2 linked regions of the Solitalea canadensis DSM 3403 genome follow. The protein of the gene in region 2 interacts with the protein of the main gene of each other region in a pairwise test. Links are inferred from orthologs where the notes say so. Each region holds a gene or a part of one and is shown on either strand. Other genes may lie near its edges.

Evidence for each region.
Region 1: the proteins of SOLCA_RS15720 (region 2) and SOLCA_RS03940 interact in binary tests that used the Bacillus subtilis proteins (3 or more experiments, as listed by UniProt). The link is inferred for Solitalea canadensis DSM 3403 from one-to-one orthologs.

The regions. Positions count from the first base shown.
Region 1 is NC_017770.1:981,869-985,912, forward strand. The notes cover bases 42-3,752. They hold SOLCA_RS03940 (efflux RND transporter permease subunit), read right to left. Parts: upstream 3,434-3,752; coding sequence 242-3,433; downstream 42-241. Other genes in these bases: SOLCA_RS03935 (cupin domain-containing protein), read right to left, coding at 42-101; SOLCA_RS03945 (efflux RND transporter periplasmic adaptor subunit), read right to left, coding at 3,559-3,752. In the rest of the region: more of SOLCA_RS03935, read right to left, coding at 1-41; more of SOLCA_RS03945, read right to left, coding at 3,753-4,044. UniProt on the Bacillus subtilis protein: Required for self-resistance to surfactin, an antimicrobial lipopeptide surfactant produced by B.subtilis. Also required for swarming motility.
Region 2 is NC_017770.1:3,784,776-3,787,944, forward strand. Bases 199-3,034 are described here. They hold SOLCA_RS15720 (glycosyltransferase family 2 protein), read right to left. Parts: upstream 2,174-3,034; coding sequence 1,223-2,173; downstream 199-1,222. Other genes in these bases: SOLCA_RS15710 (methylenetetrahydrofolate reductase), read left to right, coding at 199-263; SOLCA_RS15715 (SRPBCC family protein), read right to left, coding at 476-1,042; SOLCA_RS15725 (glycosyltransferase family 39 protein), read left to right, coding at 2,302-3,034. In the rest of the region: more of SOLCA_RS15710, read left to right, coding at 1-198; more of SOLCA_RS15725, read left to right, coding at 3,035-3,169.

The sequences.
Region 1 (4,044 bases), 2.8 Mb from region 2 along the record:
AAGGCAAGAACTAATACCCTAAAATTTTCTCCTGCATGTAAGGCACCTGCAACAGGAATAGGGGAGGTTTCGAGCTTTTCAAGCAATTCTTTGATAACCATCTGAAAATAAGTTTAATAATAGAAAGATAGCCTTTTCGACCGATAATTAAAAAGAAAACAGCTATGACATAAAAAAGAGCCCCTCTCAATTCGGAGAGGAGCTCAACTAACCACTTAAAACTAAAGAAAACTTTAAATTTTTATATACTCATTAATTCATCTTCATGAGTATGTTTATGTTGGATAACTTTTTGATCATCATCCTTTTCATATAACTGTTCAATGATCTCTTTATTGCCTTTGTTCATACCAAATTTTGCTAAGAACATGTCAATAATTTTATAAACCACCGGTACAATGATCAGTGTTAAGAACATTGAGCTGATCAATCCACCAATAATTACCCATGCTAAACCATTTTTGATAGCTGCTGTACCACCAGTAGCCAACGCTAAAGGAAGCATACCGATAACCATCGCAATAGTAGTCATCAGGATTGGACGCAGACGGGCATTGTTGGCAGCAATAAGGGCCTCATCAGTGGTTTTACCTTCCTCTTTTGCCTGATTAGCAAAGTCGACGATTAGGATCGCATTTTTCGCTACCAGACCGATCAACATGATCATACCAAGGATTGAGAAAATGTTCAATGTATTATTGGTTAATGCAAGAGCCAATAATGCACCTATCATTGCCAATGGGATCGAGAACATAACTACAAACGGATACGCATAATTGTCATATAATGCTACCATGATCAGGTAAACTAATATAATCGAAATCAATAACGCAACCCCTAAAGTACTGAATGAATCACCTTGGTTTTCAGCGTCACCACCCATAACGAAGGTAACACCTGTAGGTTTTTTCATCCCATCGAGTTTGGTTTTTAATTGTTGGGAAACAGCACCTGAAGCAACACCCACAACCTGTCCTTGAACAGACACAGAAGTACTCTTATCACGACGCTCTAAACGGCTTGGTCCTGAGCTCTCGGTAACAGTAGCAAACTGCGATAGTTTAACAGGCTGTTGTTTGTTATTTATAAATGTAATATTTGATACATCCTCAATGCTTTTACGGTTATAGTCGTCAAAGCGGATGTTGATATCGTATTCGTATTCACCCTGGCTAAATTTAGCATCAGTGTTACCATTAAATGCCACCTGCATGGTACCACCTACAGCGTCCATTGATAAGCCTAAAGCAGCCATTTTATCACGGTCAACTTGTACGCTGATCTCAGGGTTACCCTCTTCTACTGAAAGTTTAACATCTTTAGACCCTTTGGTTGCTTTTAACTCAGCCAAAGCCACTTTTGCAAAAGCCATTACACTATCAAGGTCGGTACCCATAACAACTACCTCTACAGGAGCACGGTTAGCAGTACCCAATAAACCTACTGGTGTAGTTTTGATTTTTACACCCGGAAGTTTAGCCATCAGCTCATTTTTCAGCTTAGCAGCATAAATATCAGATGGATCTTTACGCAATTTTGCATCAACCAAGGTGACGGTGATTTCTGATTTATAAGCGGTTGCCTGTGTTACACCAAATCCGTCCTCACTACTCTGACCTACTGTGGTAATCATTGATTGCACCTCTTTTTTCGAAGCAAGCAATTGTTCGGTTAAGGTAGTTACTTTATTTGATTGTTCAACAGATGCATCTTTAGGTAATTCTAACTGAACAATAAACTGTCCGCGGTCACCTTGAGCAATAAATTCGCCACCGATATAGCCCTTACCAACCAGCATAAACGATGCGACTAATAAGGCTAATGCCAAACCAATTGTATAGCGTTTGTGATTTAAGGCCCATTTAAGGATACCTGTTACCCATTCGGTAAATTTGTAAAGCTTAGCTTCGAACCAAAGGATAAAACGACCGAAAAGGTTTTTATTGGTCAAGTGCTCCAACTTACCGAAACGTGAAGACAGTAACGGAATGATGGTGAACGAGGTAAACAAACTCAATAAGGTTGCAATCATTACCACCACACAGAACTCACGCAAGATTTTAGATACTAGCTCATTAGTTAATGAGATAGGTAAGAACACAACCACAATTACCAACGTGATGGAAATAACAGTAAACCCGATCTCTTTAGCACCATCGAATGCTGCTTTTACACGGTTTTTACCCATCTCCATATGACGGTAAATATTTTCCAATACTACAATCGCATCGTCGACAAGGATACCTACTACCAGCGAAAGACCCATTAGCGACATCAGATTCAGTGAAAAGTCCATGATCTTCATCCCGATAAATGTTGCAACTAACGAAGCAGGTATAGAAATCATTACGATCAAGGCATTACGCATACTATGCAGGAACAACAACATTACCGCAGCAACCAGGAAGATCGCCAGCATTAAGTCGTGTATTACTGAGTCAGCAGCTTCAAGGGTGAAGTCTGAAGTATCATTAGCTATTTTAACCTTAAGATTTTGCTTACCGTAATCTTTTTCAATTTGTGAAATCGCTTTCTTAACAGCCTTACTTACATTCACCGCATTTGCGTCAGATTGTTTCTGAATCTGAATGGCAATTGCTCCTTTACGATCAACACGAGCTAGTTTATCAGCATCTTTCTGAGCATCCTGAACGTCGGCAACATCTTTCAAACGAACCTGAGAACCATCCTGCGAATTGTAAATAACCATTTCACGCATTTGATCAACGGTTTTGAATTTACCTGCTAAACGGATCAATACCTGGTTATTAGTGTTTTTGATTTTGCCGGTAGGGAAGTCAAGGTTAGCACCTCTGATCGCTTGCATTACCTGCATGATTGAAAGGTTGTAAGCCTTTAAACGATCCGCATTAATGTTAACCTGAATCTCACGCTCTTGTCCACCAATAAGGTTTACTTGAGCGACACCCTGAATACGAGATAGGGCAGGCTGAATCCGTTTGTCAATCAAGTCATACAACTGTGCTCCATCCATACTTGCTGTAGCAGCCAACGTCATAATTGGTAGATCATCCAAAGAGAATTTGTTCAAACTTGGTGTTTTAACATCTTCAGGAAGATCCGACAAGATTGCGTTTACCTTGCGCTGAGCTTCCTGTAAACCTATGTCAGCATCAGCATTACTTGTTAATTCAACAGTTACAATGGATACACCTTCAACCGAACGAGCAGTGATCTTTTTAATGTTTTCCATGGATGCAACCGCATCTTCTATCTTCTTGGTAACGGTATTTTCAACCTCATTAGGAGATGCTCCCGGATAAATGGTTGAAATAGTTAGCATTGGCGATGAGAACTTAGGTAACAATTCGTAATTCAACGAAAAGTAACTTAACAGTCCCATCAGTGTAAGTACGGTAAAGATCACCACAACAATGGTGGGCCTTTTTATAGATACTTCTGTTAGTTTCATCTAAAAAATGAGATTTGAGACATGGGATATTGGATTTGAGAAACCTATATCCTCAATTGTTTTTATTAGCCTGTTATTTACAACAGTCAATTATATGCTTTGTGTCTTGGCGTCTTTGCGGTTAATTATTTCTGGATAGCTACCTTAGTGCCATTTGTAAGATTGATTTGACCGCTTGTGATTACAGTTTCACCTTCGTTCAAACCACTTTCGACAACTACTTTATCGCCTATAATTTGTCCTGCTACAACTTTATGAAGTTTAGCAACACCATTTTCCTCCACATAAATTTGGTTACTGTTAACACCACCAACAAAAGCACCACGAGAAATAAGGATACCTGGAGTAGCCTGTGGTAATGAGAAGTTTGCAGTACCGTACATACCTGCTTTTATTTGCTGGTCTTTAAGGTTAGTTACTTCAATTTCAACCGGATAGTTTAAGGTATTATCACCTTTAGCAGCTATGAAAGTAATTTTACCATTATAGTCAGCTCCGGCAAAAACTTTACAGTTTACATTAACCCTATCATTTAATTTAAGGTTGATAACTTGCGATTCAGGAACGGTAACGTTCAATTTCAAAGTAGATACATCAACAATATCGAATAA
Region 2 (3,169 bases):
ATGTTCCAATAATTCCCGGATTAAAACCTCTTACCACTAAAAAACAGTTAACCTTACTGCCCAAGGTGTTTAATATTGACATTCCTGAAGATTTAGCAGATGCTGTAATGGATTGTAAAACAGATAAAGAAGTTCGAGAAGTAGGTATTGAATGGTGCATACAACAATCGAAAGGACTAATTGATTTAGGAGCGCCTTGCCTACATTATTATACGATGGGTAAGTCTGAAACGATTAAACGAATCGCTAAAGCGGCATTTTAAAAACTGACTCTAAAACTCAAATTCTCAATTTTATAATTAATTCAAAATATTTTTAACTATTTTGTAAAATAAAATTGTTTAATTAAAAAAATTATTAGTAATATTGAATAAGCTTGAGAAAGTTACTAAAACGTCTCTTTCTTCATATACAACCTATATCATCCACAATTGGCCGACTCATTTTTAATGAGTCGGTTTTTTTATGATGCTGATCATTTTCTTAAGAGTGTGTCATTTCCAAATTTAGCTTCACGCTCACTAACTTCTTTTAATAAGTGCAAGCCTTCTTCAAAACTTCCGCCTATCGATTTGTCCATGTCCATAAACATCATCATAACATTGTATGGAAAGGTATAATGTGCCTTAAATCCCCATGTTGCCTTAGTTCCTTCCAGCAAAGGTTCAGTCATCACCCAACCATCAGCTTCACTTTCGAAGGGTTTAATAAATATCATTTTATACTCCATGCGATTTTCTGCAACAGCAATATTTTTCACAATCCCTTCGCCAACTTCCTTGTTACCTTCCCAATGATAGGTTGCCCCTATTGCCCCGTCCGTCCCCTGATAAGTTTCCTTCATTTTTGGATCAAAATGTTTCCATGGCGACCATAATCCCCATTTTTTAAAATGAACCATGTGATCATATACAATATCTTCAGGAGCATTGATGTTTATACTTCTTTCGAGTTGGTAGTCTTTCGGGGCCCAGATGCCCAATATTACAAAAATGGCTACAAGTGCAATGAGAGTAACAGCCAAAAACTTAAGCGTTTTCATTACAATTTGTTTAGGTAAAAAACTGATTAACTTAAAGTTAAGAAAATTAAATATCTCTAGCAAAGAGGCAAAAAAGTTATAGGTATACCTTTTAAAGTATCGATAAAGAATTCTTAAATGGATGAGGATTCTCTAATGAGAATTCAAATGCGAGAACATTTGACTTGTGTGTGTTTTCTCTTAAGCCTCCTCTTCAATGTGGTATCTCGGACGGGCTTTGGTTTCCATGTAAATCTTACCTAAATACTCACCAATAACGCCTAAAGCAAGCAATTGAATTCCACCTAAAAAATACATTGGTAATGTGATAGATGCCCAACCTGGAACGGTTATACCATAGAAACGTTGGAAAAGCACCCATAAACTGATCAAAAAGGAAGCAACAAACACGGTGAACCCAATATAAGTGATCATTTTTAACGGAAGGTTAGAAAATGAGGTAATCCCATCTACAGCCAAATGAAGCATTTTTTTAAATGGGTATTTTGTTTTCCCTGCAACTCGTTCTTTTCTTGCATAATAAACAATACTCGATTGAAAGCCCATCATTGGGAACAATCCCCTAAGGAAGAGATTTACTTCTTTATAGTGCTGCAGTTCGACCAAAACCTTATTTGACAATAACCTAAAGTCGGCATGGTCATAAATTAAATCAACGCCCATCTGTTTCATTAATCGATAAAATAAATGAGCTGTACCACTCTTCATTTGTTTATCCGAGTTCCGACTCCCTCGTACACCATACACAATTTGCGAGCCCTGACGATAATCCTGTATCATTTGTTCGATAACAGAGCTGTCATCCTGTAGATCAGCATCCAACGAAACACAACAATCAACTTTATTGGTAACATAGGTTAATCCCGCCATTAGTGCGTATTGGTGACCTACATTATGACTCAGCTTAATGGATTTTACATGGGGCGATTGATTGGTCAGTAATATGTTCCAGGTACGGTCTCTACTCCCATCATCAACAAATAAAGCAAAACTATCCGCCGAAATCAGTTTGTTCTCAATGTAAGAATTCAACAATGCTGATAAGTGTGGAATAGTGATACCCAACACATCCTCTTCGTTAAAACAGGGTAAAACGAGCGCAAGTGTAGGTAATGGTTTTATTAAACTCATGAATAGGCCTTATTAAACGATAAATATAATAAGTTTTTTACCTGCAACGGTCCGCATTTTGTTAACTTAATAATGATTTAACGATTCGTTTTCAATGCACACCTACTTTTAGCAACTAAACAAAACGTATGGATCAGCCTATAAGTAATCGGACTTATAATCTATTGTTTACTTTATCTTTAATCGTTTATTTCACCGGACTTTGCTTTCCACTGCTAGAGCCTGATGCAAATGAATATGCATGTATCGCAATGCGCATGTATCAGCAGCATGATTTTGTTGATATCATTAGTCGTTCGGTTTTCACTTTTAAAGAATATGATTACTTAGACAAGCCTCATTTATTATTCTGGCTTTCCGGACTCTCGTTTAAGTTATTCGGTTTACACGATTGGGTCTATCGTTTACCTTCTCTCCTATTTACGATTTTAGCAACCTACTCAACCTACAGCTTAGGCAAACTATTATACAACAAAGAAATTGGCAAGATTGCAGCATTAATCTTCATTACCTCCCAATCTATTATAATAGCCAATCATGATGTAAGAACCGATTCATTATTAACGAGCTTTCTTATTTTAGGCATATGGCAATTAACCAGATTCCTTCAAACCGATAAATTAGCTGCAATCATAATAGGTAGCGCAGCAATTGCATTGGCAGTGGCAACAAAAGGCATGATTGCAGTTATTGTAGCTGGTAGTGCCTTGGTTTGTTATGTAATTTATCAGCGTGAATGGCGAACCTTTTTAAATTGTAAATGGCTGATAGGACTGTTATCCTTCTTCGTTGCACTTTCGCCATTCCTATATTGTTACTACTTACAGTTTGACCTGCACCCTGAGAAACTGGTAAACGGAAAATACAATCAATCTGGAATTAAATTTCTGTTATGGACGCAGAGTGCCGAGCGTTTTGCAGGTAACCGAGACTTTGTTTCGAGTCCTGAGTTTTCTTTCTTCTATCATACATTATTGTGGGCCATATTACCTTGGA